DNA from 4 places in the Brevibacillus antibioticus genome. Region 1 is predicted to be linked to each of the others. Evidence: riboswitches for the same ligand, from Rfam matches in the RefSeq annotation. Region 1 holds a riboswitch; each other region holds the start of a gene.
The links. A riboswitch is a leader RNA that binds a small molecule or an ion and turns the genes downstream of it on or off. The one in region 1 is predicted to bind cyclic di-AMP.
Positions count from the first base shown of each region.

Region 2: linked by a shared signal. The riboswitch ahead of E8L90_RS20000 (CAP domain-containing protein) and the one ahead of E8L90_RS21220 (quaternary amine ABC transporter ATP-binding protein) in region 1 are both predicted to bind cyclic di-AMP.
Region 3: linked by a shared signal. The riboswitch ahead of E8L90_RS08035 (CAP domain-containing protein) and the one ahead of E8L90_RS21220 (quaternary amine ABC transporter ATP-binding protein) in region 1 are both predicted to bind cyclic di-AMP.
Region 4: linked by a shared signal. The riboswitch ahead of E8L90_RS17935 (C40 family peptidase) and the one ahead of E8L90_RS21220 (quaternary amine ABC transporter ATP-binding protein) in region 1 are both predicted to bind cyclic di-AMP.

Region 1 covers NZ_SZNK01000001.1:4,422,385-4,427,390, forward strand. The annotation lists gene E8L90_RS21210 (glycine betaine ABC transporter substrate-binding protein) at 1-162, opposite strand, end outside; gene E8L90_RS21215 (ABC transporter permease) at 162-1,001, opposite strand; gene E8L90_RS21220 (quaternary amine ABC transporter ATP-binding protein) at 985-2,211, opposite strand; cyclic di-AMP (ydaO/yuaA leader) riboswitch at 2,606-2,752, opposite strand; gene E8L90_RS21230 (ABC transporter ATP-binding protein) at 2,923-3,978, opposite strand; gene E8L90_RS21235 (ABC transporter permease) at 3,975-5,006, opposite strand, start outside.
Region 2 covers NZ_SZNK01000001.1:4,199,944-4,204,949, forward strand. The annotation lists gene E8L90_RS19990 (helix-turn-helix domain-containing protein) at 1-307, opposite strand, end outside; gene E8L90_RS19995 (ABC transporter substrate-binding protein) at 459-1,463, opposite strand; cyclic di-AMP (ydaO/yuaA leader) riboswitch at 1,872-2,029, shown strand; gene E8L90_RS20000 (CAP domain-containing protein) at 2,037-2,624, shown strand; gene E8L90_RS20005 (hypothetical protein) at 2,754-3,401, opposite strand; gene E8L90_RS20010 (sensor histidine kinase) at 3,502-4,593, opposite strand; gene vanT (serine racemase VanT catalytic subunit) at 4,636-5,006, opposite strand, start outside.
Region 3 covers NZ_SZNK01000001.1:1,757,936-1,762,941, forward strand. The annotation lists gene E8L90_RS08020 (aminotransferase class I/II-fold pyridoxal phosphate-dependent enzyme) at 1-308, opposite strand, end outside; gene def (peptide deformylase) at 487-1,002, shown strand; gene E8L90_RS08030 (homoserine dehydrogenase) at 1,033-2,043, shown strand; gene E8L90_RS30240 (hypothetical protein) at 2,145-2,300, shown strand; gene E8L90_RS08035 (CAP domain-containing protein) at 2,365-3,168, opposite strand; cyclic di-AMP (ydaO/yuaA leader) riboswitch at 3,176-3,332, opposite strand; gene E8L90_RS08040 (rhodanese-like domain-containing protein) at 3,417-3,761, opposite strand; gene E8L90_RS08045 (cold-shock protein) at 4,191-4,394, shown strand; gene E8L90_RS08050 (hypothetical protein) at 4,567-5,006, opposite strand, start outside.
Region 4 covers NZ_SZNK01000001.1:3,789,705-3,794,710, forward strand. The annotation lists gene E8L90_RS17920 (class I SAM-dependent methyltransferase) at 1-54, opposite strand, end outside; gene E8L90_RS17925 (PspA/IM30 family protein) at 149-844, opposite strand; gene E8L90_RS17930 (LiaF transmembrane domain-containing protein) at 929-1,330, opposite strand; cyclic di-AMP (ydaO/yuaA leader) riboswitch at 1,649-1,788, shown strand; gene E8L90_RS17935 (C40 family peptidase) at 1,793-2,314, shown strand; gene E8L90_RS17940 (response regulator transcription factor) at 2,529-3,248, shown strand; gene E8L90_RS17945 (sensor histidine kinase) at 3,249-4,634, shown strand; gene E8L90_RS17950 (cytochrome P450) at 4,825-5,006, opposite strand, start outside.

The DNA.
Region 1 (5,006 bases):
GTCGAGCTTTTCTCCTAGCGCGTTGTCCAACTTCTCAGAAGCAATCGGACCGACCACCGTTGCTGTCGGTAATTGTGTGTTTGTGTTTTGACTGGAGCAGCCTGCAAGCCAAGCTGTCGCTCCCATCATCACTGCCAGTAAAGCTGGAACCGTTTTGTTCATTATGTGTTTCTCTCCTTTTTTCCTGCATGTTGAGTAAGCCGATCCAAGACGATAGCGATAATCACGATAGATAGTCCCGCCTCGAATCCTCTTCCTATATCCACTTGCGAAACAGCACGATATACGTCCGCCCCCAAGCCTTTCGCCCCGATCATAGCCGCTATGACCACCATCGACAGGGCGAGCATGATGCACTGATTGACGCCCGCCAAGATCGTCGATTTCGCATAAGGCAGTTGTACTTTCACGAGCTTTTGCCACCCAGTTGCGCCAAAGGCGTCCGCCGCTTCCTCCATTTCCGCTGGGACCTGGCGTATGCCTAAGTTCGTAAGACGCACGATTGGCGGCAAAGCAAAAATAACGGAGGCAATGACTCCCGGCACCTCGCCCAAGCCGAAGAAAAAGATCGCGGGAATCAAATAAACGAACGCTGGCATCGTCTGCATCAAATCCAGTACTGGCGTGACGAGATTACGAAACGTATCGTGTCTCGCGCAAAGAATGCCCACCGGAATCCCGATAGCGATCGAAATAATCGCGGAAGTGAGGACGAGTCCCAATGTCTCCATCGTTTCATCCCAGTACCCCAAATTGTGAATGAGAGAAAGTCCGATAACCGTAAAGACCATGGACGCTCTCCCTGCAAAAACCCACGTAGCGGCCCCCAGCAGCAAGATGAGAATCAGCGAAGGTATCTCTGCCAAAACCGTGGAACAGTAAGTCACCATCGTGGAAATGACGATCGACACCGGATCAAACAATACCCCTTTGTAATGGCCCAGTACCTCCACGAACCCTTCCATCCATTCGCCAATCGGCAGCTTAGGCAAGGCGTCCATCACTCATCACCTCTGTTCTCTGATGCTCTTGGACATTTACTTTTCCTACCAGCCCACCTAGCACCGCTCCTTTTACGACGACACCCAACAAACGCTGCTGCTCGCCCACTACCGCAATCGGGACGTGCAGGTCTGCCATCATCGGGAACAAACTGTGCAGACGTGCGTCAGGTGAAACGGTAGGGAGGTCGGTTTTCATGATCGTCTCCAGCGAATCTCCCGTACTGATCGCGAGTGATACGTCATACGCCGTAATCAAGCCAAGCAGTGTGCGCTTTTTGTCCACGACGTACAAGCTGGACACGCCGTTATCCATCATGAGTTGTAGCGCCACTCGCGCCCCTTTGTCAGGTGTGATTGCTTCTGCCCGTTTCATCACATTTTCAGCAACGAGCACCCTGGACAGGTCGGCATCCTCCACGAATTTCCGCACGAATTCATCCGCTGGGTCTGCCATGATTTCTTCTGGGCGGCCGATTTGAATGATCTGCCCGTCTTTCATAAAGGCAATCCGGTCGCCCAGCCGCAACGCTTCGTGCAAGTCATGTGTAATAAACAGGATCGTCTTTTTCATCGTCATCTGAAGCTCCAGCAGCTCATCCTGCATATCTTTTCGAATGAGCGGGTCCAGTGCACTGAACGCTTCGTCCATCAAGAGAATATCTGGATTATTAGCCAACGCCCGCGCCAATCCGACTCGCTGGCGCATGCCTCCGCTCAATTGATCCGGGTACGCATTTTCCCACTCGGTTAGTCCAACGAGCGCGAGCGCTTCCCGTGCTTTTTCTTGCCGGAGCCCTGGTGGTACTTGTTGAATCTCCAAACCAAACTCCACGTTTTCCCGAACCGTCCGCTGCGGAAACAGGGCGAAATTTTGGAATACCATCCCGAGCTTCTTCCTCCGCACCTCGCGCAAAGCCGATGCCTTCATGTCCACAATTTCTTCCCCATCGATCTCGATGCTTCCGCTCGTTGGGTCAATCAATCGATTGCACAGTCTGATTAAGGTTGATTTGCCGCTGCCGGACAGGCCCATGATGACGAAGATTTCACCTTCCTCGACTTCAAAGCTGACCTGATTGACCCCGATAGACTGGCCCGTTTGCTTGTAAATTTGTTCTTTCGTACGTCCTTCCGCCAGCAGCTTCAAGGCCAGCTCAGGCTGCTTACCGAACACTTTTGTCAGTTGATGGACTTTCATTTTGGGCATGGTATCCCTCATCCTTCGTTTTTTCGTAAATGCAAAAAGCCTGCGAAGTTTCCACACGCAAGCAAAGTCAAGCATGCACGCTTGATTTTTACTTGCGTTGAAAATCCGCAGGCTTACGTAATACCTGGCGCCCATTTTCAGGACTCCCTGTACTCTGTCTTCCTGATTTCGATTGTCAGCGGTTTATGTCGTACCGTTTTCCTCCCAGCGATCCACACCATTTCATTCACGACTGTATCGCGTAAGCTACTCGTCGGTATTTCCATAAAAAATAGGCCGATCCATCCTTTTTCTCCAGAACAAAGGTCCCAAAGAAAAAGCCTGCATCGACCTATCACACGCCCGCCAAGGAATCCCCTGGTTGCGCATTATATGCCTAGACTTTATCCATCCATGACCTTCCCTGCTTTGACCGACGAGGTTAGCTGACGGGTAGGATGGCAGAGAAGACTTTTCCTCATCCCTCCTGATCACTCAGGATTAACCCCAAAAGATTGGTTCCCCCGCTTCCGAGAATCTCGGAACTAGGCCGTATTGTGTTTTGTTGCTTATTTGATCGTGATTGTGACTTTGATTATACGCTCGCTTCCAGTTATTGTGAACGTTCATTTTCGTTGAATCAAACTGAATAGCGCCTTTCTTAATGAGTCGCATTGATTTAGATGGTTCATGCTCATCCAATTGAAGAATCCCTTAGCTATCTTTCCCTTTCTATACACAAACCTCTACGCATACACGCTCCTCATAGGAAAAGCGCTGACTGATGTCCGTGACAACCTCCCAGTCATCCTCCCCGACCCGGATGGAATAAAGCAGTTCTCTCCCCTGAAATTGCACATGAGATACCTTTCCGATAACGCCTTCCATTCCTTGCTGCCACGCTGCGAGCTTCAACTGATCGGGACGAACCGGCAATATTTGCTGAGCGTGAAAGGAAGAAAAGTCGCGGGAAACAGCAATTGGTACCGCTGGCTCTCCTTGTCTCTCCAACAGAAAGGTATTGGGGCAAGACCAGTTTCCTTTTAAGAAGTTAGCCCGTCCCACAAACTTGGCGACAAAAGGCGATTGGGGCGAATAGTATATATCCTGCGGGCTACCTGCTTGTTCCACCCTGCCGCCTTTCATTACGACGATCTGATCCGCCATAGCCAGTGCCTCTGACTGATCGTGTGTGACGTAGACGATGGAAGTCCCCAGCTCGCGGTGAATAAATTGGATTTCCTTGCGCATTTGCATACGCAGCTCTGCATCGAGACTGCTCAATGGCTCGTCCATCAGAAGCAGCGTAGGGTTAAACACGATGGCCCGCGCCAGAGCAACGCGCTGCTTTTGTCCACCAGAGAGCTGATTGGGAAATCTCTCTTCCATTCCTCCAAGACCGACCATCTCCAGCATTTGGGCCACCCGTACCTTTGGATTATCTTTGTAAGCGGCAGGCACGTGCTTTTGATGTTGCAACGGAAACACGACATTCTCATAGACAGTCAAATGCGGCCAAAGTGCGAATGACTGAAACACCATACCAATCCGCCGCTCCTCTGGCGGCTTTCTTCTTGCCTGGTCCGCTACGCACTCTTGATTGATCCAGATTTCTCCGCTGGTAGGCGATTCAAAACCCGCCAATAGCCTAAGCAGTGTCGTTTTTCCGCAACCGCTCGGCCCGAGCAAAGCAACGAATTCCCCTTGTCCAATTTGTAGATCCAGATGGTGGAGCGCCGTCACATCTCCGAATTTTTTGGAAACGCCCTTCACTCTTGCACTGTTCATCCCTGTATCCTCCGTTGCCAATATCGTTTCCATAAACCGCCCATTGTCAAAGCCAGCAGGATGGCCACTACGATCAACGAAGAAAGGGCCGTGCTATGAGTCGTTGATCCCGCCTGCTCAAAGCTAAAAATAACGACACCGATTGTTTCCGAACCGGATGACCACAGAAGCGATGATATTGTCAATTCAGTAAAAGCTGTCAGGAACACCAGAAACAAGCCTGTTGCCATTCCCGGTGCATAGAGCGGAAGCAATATCCGGGACCACCTCGTCCAAAATCGACCACCGTTGATCCGTGCTGCTTCTTCTACTTCCTTGCCCACCTGCATAATGGAGACCGTACTGCTTTTTACTTGCAAGATCAAAAAGCGAGTCACATACGCAATCAAAATGAGCCAAACCGTTCCATATATTCCTGGCTGCCAGCTAGGAATCGGCTCGATCCACGTTAAAATCATCGCCAGACCAAGCACCATACCGGGCAAAGCATACGGCAAAGCGACAGCTCCTTCCATTACTTTTCCCATAAAGGAAGGCCGATGGATGCGCCAGTAAGCGAACCATGTTCCAGCCACCACGCACAAGACGCCAGTCAAGCAGGCCAGCATCAGGCTATTGCCGATGGCCGCTCTCGTTCCAACATGGTCAAACAAAACAAACGCAAAATGCTTCCATGTCAGATTTTGCGGAACAAAAGGCAACCCATACGCCTTGATGAAAGCGTTCGCTGCCATGGACAAGAGAGGAAGCACACTCGTCACCAACAAAAAGAGTCCAACAAGAACCTCCACACCCCGTCGATACCTTTCCAAGTGACGGCGAATCGATTTGTCCTCGGCACTGGTCTGGTCTACCCGGCTTTTACGCAAAAAGAGCCACTGTACTCCTGTTCCCGCCAATGCTATCACGCCAAGCAAAATAGACAAGACAGAAGCCCTCGCAAAAGCGCTCGGTCCAAATCCGATGACCTCCTCATAAATCAACGTACTCAATAAAGGGATATTTTCCGGGATCCCGAGAAACGCAGG
Region 2 (5,006 bases), 220 kb from region 1:
CTTGCTTATCCGGCAGCAAGCTCGAAGCTGCTTCATCGCCGCTCGTTACGAAGCACACTCGGTAATAGCTGCAGCTCATAACCTCTTGATCAACATATAAAGATCTTCCTGGCCCCTGCAAATAGCATTTTCCTTGTCCCGTCCCGCTCATTATAATGAGCAGTTCAAAGCTTTCCGTATCGTTTCTATCGCTGCCGTCCAAATCACTCATTTCTGCTTGCTCGCCCGCAACGACTAAGCGGATCGATCGCAGCGCATATTGGACTAAAGGAGCAGTCCCAGCTTGTTTGCGCTGTTCAATATCCATCGTTACTATCAACCGCCTTTTAATTGATATTCATTCTCAATGGATATAGTGTAAATCAAATCGAGCCACCCATCAACCTTCGTTGAAAAGTGGCTCTTTCTTAATTATGGCGATGAGTCTCGCCAATGAACGTAATCACTCTTATTTCCTGCTAAGAAGCCAGTAATCGAAGTAAATCATCCATCTTCAACCCGTTGGCCGTAATGGCTCCCGTCTGCCAATATGATCTCTCTACGGGATATACATGGCCGTTCTTAAATGCAGGAACGGTCTGCCATAACGGATCTGCCTTCATTTCCTCAAGTGCTTTCATGTTGCTCTCATCCTCCCACGTCCCGTTGGACGGAAGCAAAATAATATGGTCCGCGTCAAGCTCCGGAATGACCTCCTTCGACAAGACGATATTGCCCTTCGTCATCGCCTCGGCGAACCCTGGCGCCTTCAGCCCAAGATCCTCATACAAGATTTGTCCGACAAACGTGTTATGAATGCCAAAAATATTAATCGATTTATCTACGACGTTCATCCGCAGAACAACAAGCTTCTCATCGCCGATCGCCGCGTTCAGCTTCGCCTTCACATCGACAATACGGGCTTCGTAATCGGCAAGCACCTGCTCCGCCTTGTCGCTGAGACCAAGCAATTCGGCGATTAAGGTCAATGTTTTGCGCGAATCCGCAAGTACGTCGTCCGGCAAGCGGAACGTCGGCGCAACCTTGGAATAGAGCGCGTATTGTGCTGCATCGACCTCTCCGGCGCCAATGATCAAGTCCGGCTCGGACACAAGCATGGCTTCGATGCTGCCGGTCACGTCGAACAACGGCACTTCCAGCTTCAAATAATCCTGCTTGCCCCACATTGGGTTATAATATTGCACAATAGGCGTTACCCCAAGCGCAACCAAATAATCTTCACGATAAAGAGCTGAGATTCGCTTTGGATTTGTCGGAATCTCTACCTCTCCGAAGCCATCGGTTACGACGCGCGTTTCCGTCCGAGGCGGAGCTTCGCTTGGCGCTGCCGTTGCCTGTGCAGGCTGATCGGTAGTCACCGTGGCCACAGCTTGATCGCCTGTCCAGCCGCAACCTGTCACCGTAATCATTGCTGCCGTTATAAGCGATATCCATCCTGTTTTCATAAATCCCGATCTTGCCATGATTAAAATCACTCCAATAAGTTTTATACTTTGTAACAAAACAACCCTTCGATTTATAATGATAATCATTATCATTTTACTTGAGTAAATTTTACCCCAAATTGGATTGCATGCTCAATACACATTCTCTACGACCAGCTTTATACAAACTCGTCACTTCCTGACTAACGAAAAACAATAAAAAAAGGAGCCTCGCATAAGAGGCCCTATCCACCTGCACTGTCTATGAGGTATGCTGAATCAGCTCGGGAAGCATTCGGAGCAGCCGCCGATCATATGCGCATCCCTTTTTCTGACTCATCTTTAACGTCTCTGAACCCGAATAATAAAACAAGAGATATCCTCATTAATCCTACCAAATTTTACGGGTTTCTTTCACCGGTGAATCTCTGTTATTCTAGGTCATGCCAAACAAAACAGCCGAAACTTCCTCTCGAATGGAAGTGCGGGGGATCTTTTTTACTTGCAGATGAGAGATCTGCATGGGGTGAATCGCCAAAGTGCGTAGGGTTGTTTCCTCAATCCGAATCCGTCAACTAACCTCGTAGGCCAAAAAAAGGAGACGATGTGAATATGAAACGCCTCGGTACTATTGCAATCGCGACATTGGGATTGGGATTTGTTCTCTCCGGCTTTTCTAACACAGCTTCTGCCGCTACCACATGTCCGCAATACGGGTATCAACCATATATGCAACCTGTCCAACCGCAAATGCAAGCACCTTACGCAGCACCAGCGAATCAACAGCAGCCAGCTCAACAGCCAGTAAAACAAGCTCACCAACAAGTGGATGCTTCCTCTGTTGGGAAGCAAGTAACCGATTTGGTAAACCAAGAGCGTGCAAAAGCAGGTCTGAAGCCAGTGGAACTGGATGCTTCCCTGAACAAAGTTGCACAAGCAAAAGCGGCTGATATGTCCAACAACAACTACTTTGACCATACAAGCCCTACGTATGGCTCTCCATTTGACATGATGAAACAATTCGGAGTATCTTCTATGACCGCGGGTGAGAACATCGCCATGGGTCAACGCACCGCTGAGGAAGTCATGAACCAATGGATGAACAGTGAAGGACACCGTCAAAACATCATGAATCCTTCCTTCACCAAAATCGGTGTAGGCTTTGTGAATGGATACTGGGTACAAGAATTCATCGGATAAAGAAATTGGATATAAATGCCGAGTCCTCTAGCGGGGACCCGGCTTTCTTGTTTTTTCCCAGCCTTGTCTGGAGTGGCCTTTGAACATCTATCAATCTCCGTGAAAAGCCAACAGCTAGCTTTATACGCTTTATTCAGATTTACTTCCCATTTCTAGTTCGTTTGTCTTTTCTTCATCCACCGATTCCGCACCTTCTCGAATTTTTTCTACAACTTCTTCAGATTTGAGTTGCTTGTGTGAAGGAAGTTCTAAAGATGTAGAAGCACGTCGATCGAGCCACAAGCTTTCCTCACCTTCCCTATCAGTTGCAACGAAAATAAACCCACCTGAATAACTAAAGTACTTCATGTTTACATTTTCCCCGAGCGTATTTTTCATGTTCTTGTAAAGGTCAAACAACTCAGGGCCACTTTTTTCACCACCAGCCATGATTGGCTCTGTATCTGTTGCTAAAACTATACCTTTTACTTCATCCCCTTCCATAATGAAGGAAAGCTTTTCATCCGTTGAAGATAGTAGTCCTTGCATATTCGTATCGTTGTATTTACGTATTTTATCCGCTTCTGGTAAAACAGCTCCCTGAATTGAAAAATCCGAAAGGGTTACATTACTACTCCATTTGCTTAAGGGTTTGTTCCCTTGGTTACGTGCCTGTTCCATCTTTACATATGCGTTTAGCGCTTCCTTATCCCCTTGGTTAATGGCCCCAGCCCAAGTAGCCAATGATATTCCAGCAACAATTACCGCACCTATCAATGTCCATGTGTATTTATTCATAACTACCCCCCAAAAATTATTCATCTTTTGCATATGGTTTAGTTATAGGAATATCATACCAAAATTTGGATACCCATGAGAATTGTTCTTTGGCATCATTTCATCCACACGGCAACCTGACCTCAAAGCATGTTCGAATCAAATCACTTTGGACAGAAATCGTTCCCCGATGCTTCTCGACGATATTTTTAGCAATAAACAGGCCGAGTCCTGTTCCTCCCCCTTGATGCGTTCGCGCTTTGTCACCCGTAAAAAACATTTCAAAAATATGCGGCAGCGCCTCCTCAGGTATCTGGTCGCCGTAATTCATGATTTGTACAACCACTTCATCGCCCTCATGATAAGCGTTCAAATCGATAAATTGACCATCGCCCCCGTAGCGTATCGCGTTGGTCAGGATGTTCTCAAATACGCGTGCCAGCAGCTCCCCATCTCCCACGATCACTAATTGGGCAGCAACCGTACACCTCCCGACGAGCTCATTTTTCTCAAAGGAAGGATACAGCTCTTCATTTAACTGGACTAGCAATTCACTCAAATCAATGACCTTTTGCTCGATGTTGACCATGCCGTAATTCATTCTCGTAATTTCGAAGAGCTCATCGATCAGCTTTTCCAATCGTTGTGACTTGGTAAAAGCAATCGTCGCATAATGCCGCATTTGTTGTTGTGGCATCTGCTCGTCTCGTAAAACTAAATCTAAATAACCCAGAACAGATGTCAGTGGTGTACGCAAATCATGCGCCAGATTCAAAACAAGCTGATCCTTGCTGTTTTCGGCGAAATCTCCTCTTTCTACCGCCTTTTGCAGCATTTCGCTTGCTGTATTAATATCCTTGGCGATTTCTGCAAACTCATCATTGGATGGAATATGGACATGCCGTGTAAAGTCTCCACTCGCGAGATAATGAATGCCCGTAGAAATCTCCCGAAAGTAGCCAGCATACCGTTTGGTTAGAAGATAGAAAAACAAGATCGCAATGGGAGCAAAGACAATCAAAAAGAAATTGATATCCCCCATCTCCCTGATGAAATAACGAACCTGGGCGAGCGGATCTTCGTACTTAACCCCCACCCGATAGTAAAACTGGAGTACTTTATAGAGCAGATAGGTTACGATACCGGCCAGAAGCATGCCAAACCCAAGAAGCCCAAGCATTTTGAAACGAAAGCTATGTCTCCCCTTCGCCATGGAAAAAATAAACCACTCCCTATACTCGTTTTCGTCCAAAGATCAATCATGATAGACTCTTTTAACCCGTTCTCCCACACGGCTTACCAGCTCGTTCGTAATGGTTTTACACTGTTGGGCCATTTCCTCGGCAGTGATACCCTCTTCTAGATCTCTGCCGATAAAGGTCACAACATCTCCTCTTCGCACCTCTTCCATATCTGTAATATCTACAATAAGTTGATCCATGCAGACAAAGCCAATAATCGGTCGCCTTTTTCCCCTGATCAAGCAGGTAGCGTCCGCTTGAGACAGCATGCGAGGAAGCCCATCTGCATATCCGATAGATACGATGGCAATCGTGCTGTCTTTCTGCGCTGTGTGGGCGCGTCCATAGCCCACGGAGGCTCCTTTTTCCACCTGTTTCACCTGCA
Region 3 (5,006 bases), 2.7 Mb from region 1:
ATCATTTTTTTACGCCATGCTGCACGCAGCTCAGGCTTTCCAGCTGGGGGAGCATATTCGTAAATGTCTTTTGGCTGGTAAGCAGAGAGGTTATCCTGGATGACCTTAAGGTGCATCGGTTGACCGTTTTCCAGTGCAATCCCGATGGTTGCGTTGTACTTTTTCGCTTTTGCTTTCGCTTCTGCCGACTGGCTGAGAATCCCCTCTTTTGGGAAATAAATCAGCTTGGCGATATTGGACAGCATTTCATATACGTGTGGGTTTTCGCGTTGGATGGTTTCGTTCAGCGTTGATGCCAATGAGTGCATGGTAGCCTCCCTCTTCAAATACAAACATCTATCTTTACCAATAAAGATAGCGTATCTACATGCATTTGTCACCCTTGCACAGCGGGATATTTCAGATTTTGCGAGGTTCCTTTTGACACCGAAGACCTAATTTGCTACTTTGATATCGAAAACTGAGTAATGCGGGAGGGAGAAGGAAATGGCTGAACGCATGATCGTTCGCCTGGGGGACCCTATCTTGCGTGAAACGTCAAAAAGAGTACCATCCATTACCCCGCAGGTTGAAAAAATTTTGGATGATATGGCCCAAACGATTTACGCTGCGAAAGGTCGAGCAGGCTTGTCTGCGATCCAGATTGGCATCCCGAAGCGTTTAGTTGTGATGGATTGCGGCAGCGGCTTGATTGAACTAATCAATCCGGTATTGACGGAAAAATCAGGTGAGCAGGTAGGGCAAGAAGCTTGTCTTTCGATACCAGGTGTTTTTGGACTCGTTCGTCGGGCGAATTATGTCAAAGTTCAGACGCTGAACCGCCAAGGAGAAACCAAGACAATCGAAGCCGAAGATTTCCTTGCTCGGTGTGTTCAGCACGAGATGGACCATCTGGAAGGAATCTTGTTTATTGATCATACGGAAGAGCTCTACTCAGCAAGAACAGGAAAAAAACTGAATCGCAAGGATTTGCACCGGATACAAGCGAAAAGTAGGAAATAAACGGAGCATAAACAGCGAGGAGATTGACTCATGAAGCGTTGGAACATTATGTTAACGGGTTTTGGAACAGTTGGACAGCAGGTAGCCAGACTGCTGGAGCAGCGACGGGAGCGGTACCGCGAGCTATATCAAGCGGATGTCAGACTCGTGGGAGTCGTTCGTTCGGCTTCCGGCCTCTATGATGAGAACGGAATCGATTCAGGAAAATGGGCAGAATATGCTCATACAAAACAAGTAAGGAACCCATCGTGGAACGCGCTGGAATTTATCAAGTCAGCTCAAGCGGATGTGCTCATTGAGGCTGGTCCATCTGAAAAAGAGGGAGGACCCGGTCTTACTTTTATTCGTTATGCATTGGAAAATGCTATGCATGCAATCGCGATTTCAAAAGGTGCACTTGTTGTCGATTATGCTGGCCTAGCCGCTCTAACCAAAAAACATGGCACCGTGTTGAAAGGGAGTGGAGCAACAGCAGCAGCTCTGCCGACGATCGATCTATTGCAGTATAACTTGGCAGGCTGTGAAGTGAAACGAGTCGAAGGTATTTTTACGGGAACAACGAACTTCGTGCTCACAAAAATGATGGAAGAGGGACTCACCTGTATAGAAGCAGTCGAGCTCGCTCAGAAGTTGGGGATTGCCGAACCGGATCCTTCATACGATATCGATGGTTGGGATACAGCTTCAAAGCTCACGATCTTGGCAAACGCCGCTTTTGGCGCGCAACTAAATCTAACTGATATCGCACGCGCAAGTATTCGCGAAATAACCTCGTTACAAATCGAGACGTGGAAAAAGCATGCGAAGATTCCCAAGCTGATCGGAATTATTCAAAAGGAAGCGAATGGTACGGTTTCTGTAGCAGTTGAACTGTGTGCATTGGATTTAACCCATCCATTTGCATCCGTATCAGGTACGACAAAAGCCATACGGGTAGAAACAGATGTCATGGGGGATTTATTGGTTGTTGGAGGAAAATCGGACCCTGTCGCGGCAGCAGCGGCTGCCTTAAAAGACCTTGAACATATCATTAGCAGATAGCCTAAGTTGCATGTGCTTCCAATGTTCCTTAGGAATGAGTTGTTTACAACGGCGAGCATACTAGGGATGCACCACCAAAAACGGCGAGGGGGGCCATACGGATGAACCAATCGTCTGATGTTAATGCCGAGCTGCAGCAAGTATCTGCTTATCCAACCAAGCAAAAAATGCATCAAAAGAACGTCGCTTTGGTAAATGAGCAGGATAGCTGCTGTTGTACCCCCAAAAACCAGGCATCCGAAACACAGCAGGAATAATGCCTACACGAAAAAGCCGGGTCTCGATGAAGAGACACCGGCTTTTCGTTTCGTGCAAAGCGTTTTATCCGATAAATTCTTGTACCCAGTAACCATTTGTGAAGCCTACACCAATTTTTGTGAACGCAGGATTCATAATGTTTTGGCGGTGGCCTTCACTGTTCATCCATTGTTGCATGACTTCTTGTGGACTTTGTTGACCCATGGCGATATTTTCACCTGCAGTCGAGTACTGAATGCCATACTGCTTCATCATGTCAAATGGGGAACCGTAGGTTGGGCTGTTGTGGTCAAAGTAGTTGTTAGCAGACATATCTTGTGCTTTTGCCAACGCTACTTTGGACAATGCTGCATCCATTTGAACAGGATTGAGACCTGCTTTGGCACGTTCTTGGTTCACCAAATCCGCGACTTGTTTCGCAAAATCACCCGTTTTTCCTTGTTCCACTTGATTTGCTGGAGCGGCAGGTTGAGTAACGTTTTTGCTAGGTTGCGCTGGTGCAGCTTGAACTGGTGCTGGTTGTAATGGTGTTTGTTGCACTGGAGCTTGTTGTACGGGTGCAGGTTGGTAAGATCCTGGTTGAATCGGGCATGGTTGTACAGGTGTAGCTTGTCCTTGCTTAACAGGTTGCATCGGCTGTACTGCTTGTTGCTGGCCAGGAACAAAGCCTTGTTTTTGGAAAAAGTTCATGAACTGTTGTGCATTTGGTGCTTTTTGGAATTGTCCCATATTTTGACCCACATTGAATTGGAATTGTCCGTTCTTCAATGGGCAGTTAGAAGCTGCGGAAGCAGAAGAAGCAAACCCTGTCAAAGCCAAGCCCAGACCAAGAGTCATCGCGATTGTAACAGAACCAAAACGTTTCATAAAACAAATCTCTCCTTTTTTTTGCCTACGAGGTTAGTTGTCGGATTCGGGTTGAGGAAACAACCCTACGCCAATTCGGCGATTCACCCCATGTGGAATATCTCATCCACAAAAAAGTCCCCCGCACTTCCTTTTCAAAGAGGAAGTCTCGGCTTATTTCGTTTGGCATGAACAACAATATCAGACAATCCCAATCGAAATAAAGGAGTAATATATGGCAAATAGCTAGAATCGTTGATAAATTAGGCTCATTTCGGTTCGTTTGATTGTTCCTTCCATGCAGTTAAGCCGCCTTCCAATGCATTTGCATGAAAACCATGCTCACGAAGCAGAGCCGCAGCTTTTTGAGCTTTGTTACCTGTTGTACATACGGTAACGATCTGCACATTTTGCGCGAGTTTTTCGGTTTCTTCATCGAGCGGCTTGTCCTGTTCTTTCATTAGAAGATAGGGAACGTTTCGTGTCGATGCATTTTCGTGAACGAGACTACCGGTGATAAATTTCTCGACGTCGCGTACGTCCAATAAAAGTACAGGCACCTTCTTTTTAAGCAGTTCAGATAATTGAATCGTTGTCAACGTATGATTTTGCAATGTAATCCCTCCTACTACTATTGTAACAGAGTACTGCTTCGCCAAGTATAAGGCTGAACGGTTGCTTTTATTGGACAACCATGGTAGAATGAGGTTGCTACTTGAAAAATTGATACCTAATCATTCATCGAGGTGTTTGTATGCTGATGGATAACATTTTTGAATCCCCGATTCACACTGGCGCGGTCATCGGAGCCGCAAGGATGGAAGAGAGGAAGGGCTTTCATTGTTTTAGGTTTTCAAAAGGTTTAGTTTTTATTTTGCAGTTCCGTCCTATGACATTCGCATATTTGCTGAGTAAGTAAAATTCACATATCATGAAGGCGTATCATCGCACATGATCTGGTATTTCTTCATGATATGTGAGCTTTATTTGCTTCGGTAAATATGACTAGCATATTCAAATTGAATTTTTGGAGGTTTTTTTAAATGCAAACGAACGGAACAGTAAAATGGTTTAACGCAGAAAAAGGTTTCGGTTTCATTCAAGTAGAAGGCGGAGACGATGTATTCGTTCACTTCAGCGCAATCCAAGGTGACGGTTTCAAAACTTTGGACGAAGGTCAAAAAGTTCAATTCAACATCGTTCAAGGCAACCGTGGCCCACAAGCTGAGAACGTAGTAAAACTGTAAGTCTCCTTTTAAAAAGTGAAACTGTCCTTTCGAGGGCAGTTTCTTTTTGTTGTAGGACATAGAAGTAAAAAGGCGTTGGGGTCGTCCCCAGCGCCTTTTCCTGGATGCGAACGGATAAAAAAAGGAACTATGGCGACCCACCATAATTCCTCATTTTCTTCCTTCAAGATAGTTAAATACAAGTTTCGATTTCGACAGTTTGGAATTGACTGTCAAGAACGGTAAGACCAACAACTTGACCGCCGCCGATAGAAGTACGGCCATAAGTGGTGAGAAGGACATTTCTGTTGTTTTCTGCTACGGTAAGGCGCACTTCATAGTGGAAAGAAGCGGGGACCAGTGCATTGAAAGCAGTGCGAGTATTCGCAGGGATAAATTGCGTGATGTCAAGCAAGGTGCTAACTGGATTTGTTTGCGTAACTGCGTTACCCCAGTTCAATACTTGCACACGTACTTCAACCTCTTCTGTGTTCAGATTGACCAGGTCGAGGTGAGCGGTGAGAGCAACAGCGAGGTTGTTTTGCAAAATACCAGTCGTTCTCACAGTATTTCTTCTTGGGCGTTTGTGACCTTTTCTTTCAGTATGACCTTGATCGTCGTCGTGTTCGATTT
Region 4 (5,006 bases), 630 kb from region 1:
GACGCGTCCAGGCTCAGCGATAAACCGCCGCAAAAAGACCAAGAAGTCTTGCAAGAATCGTACCTCCTAGGGGAAAAGCAGCCTGATGTACACAGGCTGCCGAATTGACACAATCTATTCTACACCTTATCCCCCAGTTCCTGTTGAATTAGGATTGTACTGGTTTGGCTATCGGTGATTTCACTTCATTAATGGATGCTTTGATGCTGGCAAGTTCTGCATCGAGATCATCCTTTTCCAGTTCAGACAAAGCGTTCTCCCAAGCGCGGTTCGTTTGACGCCATTGTCCACTCATTTGCGCTTCTGCTTCCATGCGCATGACTTTTTCCTCCATGCGGGCGAAGCCACGGCCTGCGGACTGATTGCCGATACCGACAACTGCCTGATTAACTTGCTTTTGTGTACGAGCTACTTGTGCACGTGCCATCAGTGTGAACTTTTTCGCACGCATTTTATAGAACTCTTCCTTCAGCTCAGCCAGCTTCTCGCGCATTTGCGCAGCTGCCTCGGATGCTGACAGGTAGAGAGTTTCATATTCCGCTGCACGGCCTTCGTATTGCTTCTTGTCAGCGAGTGCTCGACGAGCCAACTCGTCTTCTCCCTCAGACAAGGCGAGCTTGACTTGACGATCGCGTTTTTCGATCAGAGCATTGGCTTCGTCCAATTGCTGACGGAATTTCTTTTCCAGTGCAACTTGACGGGCAACCGCTACTTCAACTTGTCCGATTTCTACTTCCATGTCACGCATATATTGATTCAGCATCACTACCGGATCTTCCATCGAATCCAATGCATCATTTACCGAAGCTACTGTCAGGTCACGCAAACGTTTAAAGATACTCATTATTTTTTCCTCCTCATCATATCACATCATATTGTTCATCCAAAAGACTCTTGCGACATAGTGTTATTGCGGCTGCTAAAACGGTTATGACCGTTTTGTTACGTTTCTCTCCCAAGTGTCCAGCGTATCTTCCTTTAATACTTTTTGGGCCCATTCACGCTCCCAAGCAGGTGGCGCTTGTTTTGGTTCTTGGCTGGGACGCAGTAAGCGATATCCCAGATAAATCACCCCAATGGCCAGAAGCGCGTGAAACAGTAGGTCAAGCTTGCCAATCAACATCAGGAACCCGAATAGGAAGACTAGGATTCCCCAAAAACGTGAACCGGTTTGTCCCATGATCTTTTTGGCACCGTATAACATGATCACGCCGGGAATGATGAACCCGATCAAATCTCCGATATCGATACCCACCAGATCTAGAAGAACCACCCCACCGACTAGCAGCAGAACCAGCCCGAGTAGAACTTTGCCAGACCGTTCGCTCATTACTCGCTTACCTCCATTCGTTTTGCATGTGGTGCTTGTGGAACGTTATGCCCTTATTGTAGCCCCCGGTATAGGCTTCCCATAACGGGCGTGCGGTTGGTTTTTCCCTCCGTCCTCGGACGGAGAGAATTTCCTGCCCTAATCGGACAAGCTGTCCCCCAAGCCAGAACAAGGCCGCGTCGAAAGGCGGCTTGCACTATCGAACGAAAACGTTACAGCATTTGACGGTATCTTTGTGACGAATATGTGAACGAACAGATAAAAAGAAGGAAAAAAAGGACTGGCGTAGAATCTTCGTAAGAGTGCGTGTAAAAAAACATCGAAAAATAGCCGAATTCCGCTTGGCGGAAACGGGGGAACCACGTTTTTGGGGTGAATGGTTGCTACTCCTAGCAGCCTAGGGCGTCCTTTCGACCGAACCCTTCAGCTAACCTCGTAGGCTCACGAAGGGAGCAGTTTCTTTTGCGCAAGGTGGTTTTATCTTTATTTATGGCTGGATTGCTTGCTATGGGGGCAGGCGCTGCACAGGCTGCTGAGGAGAATTCTCTGGGTGAAGTAGTCAGCGACTTGTACGGTACCCCTTACAAATCTTCCGGCTCGTCCAAAAAGGGCTTTGACTGCTCCGGTTTCACGCGCTACGTATTTGATGCGTTAGGTGTAGATCTACCTCACAATTCTGCTTCCCAGTACGAATTAGGTACAGAGGTTGACAGAAAAGAATTGCAGCCAGGCGATCTCGTATTCTTCAATACGAACGGTCACAGCATTTCTCACGTGGGTATCTACATTGGAGACGGCACATTCGTGCACTCGGAATCTGGTCGTGGAGTCGTCAACACCAAGTTGAACGATCCATACTACTGGAGCAAGCGTTATGTAGGCGCCAAGCGTCTGAGCGTTCCTGTTCTAGCGAAAGCAGAAATTCCGAAAAAGGAAAAAGCGGTGCAAGCTGCATCGTTGCCGGAAAAACCAGCTCAAAAATAGTCGTTCGGCAAAATAATAAAAGCCAGGGACAAAACGTCTCTGGCTTTTTCTGACGAAATTTAGTACCTGGTCTAAAGAGGTACCCTCACATATTCGAACAACTTAATAACTTACGGGGTTTCTTCCCCTGACCAGGTCAAAGCATGTTATGATAGACAAGACCCATTCTTTGAATGGTATTCCTTATTAATAGAAGTAACTGGGGGTTGTTCCGGTGAAAGATCACATTTTAATTGTCGATGACAATCTGGAAATTATTGAACTGCTAGAAGACATTTTGGAGAACGAAGGCTTCACCGTTTCCTCCGCAGAGAGCGGAGAAGATGCACTCTCCCTGCTCAGCCAAGGAGAGCGACCCAACCTGATCCTTTTGGATATTATGATGCCCAACATGAGTGGCTACGAGCTCTGCTCTCAAATTCGCCGTGAGTGGGATTTGCCTATACTGTTTCTCAGTGCAAAAGGAAAAGCGGTAGATAAGGTAGTCGGCTTCGAAATCGGCGCAGACGATTACATCACGAAGCCTTTTGATACAGAAGAGCTGCTCGCTCGCATTCGTGCCCACCTTCGTCGCTATGAGCGCATTCGCAAACATACCGAAGAGCAGCCTGAGAAGGAAACAGCCTCTTCTCCAATTACAGTTTTGAAATTCAAGGACCTGGAAATTCATAAAGAAACGTATTCCGTTTATGTATGTAATCAAAAGATTGAGCTCTCTACAAAAGAATTTCAACTGCTCACATTCCTCGCAGAAAACGCGGGCATCGTTTTTACTAGAGAGCAAATTTATGACCGTGTCTGGGGATATGGTTATGGCTCGCTCAATACAGTGACCGTCCATATCAAAAACCTCCGTGAAAAGCTGGAAACAGAACGGCAGTTCATCAAAACACAATGGGGGACAGGCTACGTATTTATCGGGGAGAAGCTTTAAATGAGCTTACGCAATAAAATTTTACTCTCCTTCATTGCCTTGCTCACACTCAATATTTTGTTGTTTAAATTTGTTTTTCAAGACATTATTGTCGCTCAACTCAAAAATGATCGGCATAATCAGTACCAGGCTGAGAAGGAAGCCGCAGAGAAGGTCATGCTCAATCAACTGCTTCTCGTCAGTAATTTCAAGGACCCAGTCGAACGCTTGGAGCTTGATAAGCAGTTGCCAGACGACGTGATGTACCGAATGGTCGTGAAGGATGCTAATGGTAACACCATCTACAGCAAAACATCACGCGCCTATAATTTGAAAATGCCTTCTCCCTCCTCATCAAGCCGTGGCGAATCTGCCAAGCAAAGTGACCTCAAAGTGGTCGCTGAGTACCATTTTCAGCAGGAGCCACCGCGTGTAGGGGAGATCGTTGTTTATTTCTACACAGATGATTACGACATGATGGCGACAACAGGGGTTTCCATGATGCTTTTGTTTATTTACGGAAGCATTAGTCTGGTGGGATTGATTCTGCTCGCTTTGTTCGTTCGCTGGATACTACGACCCGTGAACGAATTATCGCGCGTCACCCAAGAAATCCAGGAAGGGAAGCGGCTGGTCACTTTTACGTATCGCTCGCATGATGAGTTTGGGCAACTCTTTCGATATTTCGGGGATATGGTTGATGAGCTTCGTTTAGCGGAAGAAAGACAGGCCGAAATGATTGCTTCAATCGCCCACGACTTCCGCACACCTCTTACCACGATCAAAGGGTATGCGTCATATATCGGCTCTGGTCGTGTGGCGGATATGACCAAAATACAGAAACAGATGGGCAAAATCGAGCTAAAAACGACGGACTTAGAAAAGCTGCTGGATGAGTTGCAGGACTTCACCACCCAAAGCTCCGAAGTTCGACTCGACATTAACCGCATTCATGTCAAAAGCTTCTTGAGAGGAATCATTGAGGACTATTTGCCAAGAATCAAAGAGGCAGGCCTCACCTTTCAATGGAAGCTGCGCATCTCCAATGAACTACACATTGAAGCGGATGAGACCAAGCTGCGCCGTGTCATGGAAAACTTGATGAACAACGCCATTCACTACAACAAGCCCGATGGCTCCATTTACCTTACTTGTGATCAGCGAGAAGGACATGTCCTTTTTACTGTCATCGACAAAGGTGAAGGAATCGCTACTGAAGATTTGCCGAAGATTTTCACCAAGTTTTATCGGACGGAAAAATCACGAAATCGCAATAGCGGCGGTACAGGCTTAGGCTTAACGATTTGCAAGAGCATCGTCCGGCTTCATGGCGGAGATCTCAGGGTAAACAGTGAACTGGGAATGGGAAGCAGTTTCTCCTTCACCATCCCCTTCTTCCACGGGTAGCTTTCACAAGCTACCCTTTCTTTATATTGATTTATTCTTAGTTAATTTTTTCTTTATATTTTACAAGTAAAATAATTTTTGTAAGCATGTTGCTTTCAGTGATAAATAACCCCCAGTTCGGTATCTGACACAATCGGCGAAACCGTATTGATAAGATGCCTCTTTTTTTGCCCTCCGTTTCCATTTTTTTCTATCTCTTCTCCAAACGCATCGGTAGTCCGTTCTTGGGACGCAAGGTAACCAACGGCTCAGGCTCTACTGTCTGATTCGGTTCAGCCAGTCGTAGTCGATATCGCTGTGCGATCGTCGCCAGTAGCAAAGCTGCCTCCATCAAAGCAAAGTTGTTCCCGATACAAACACGCGGCCCGCCGC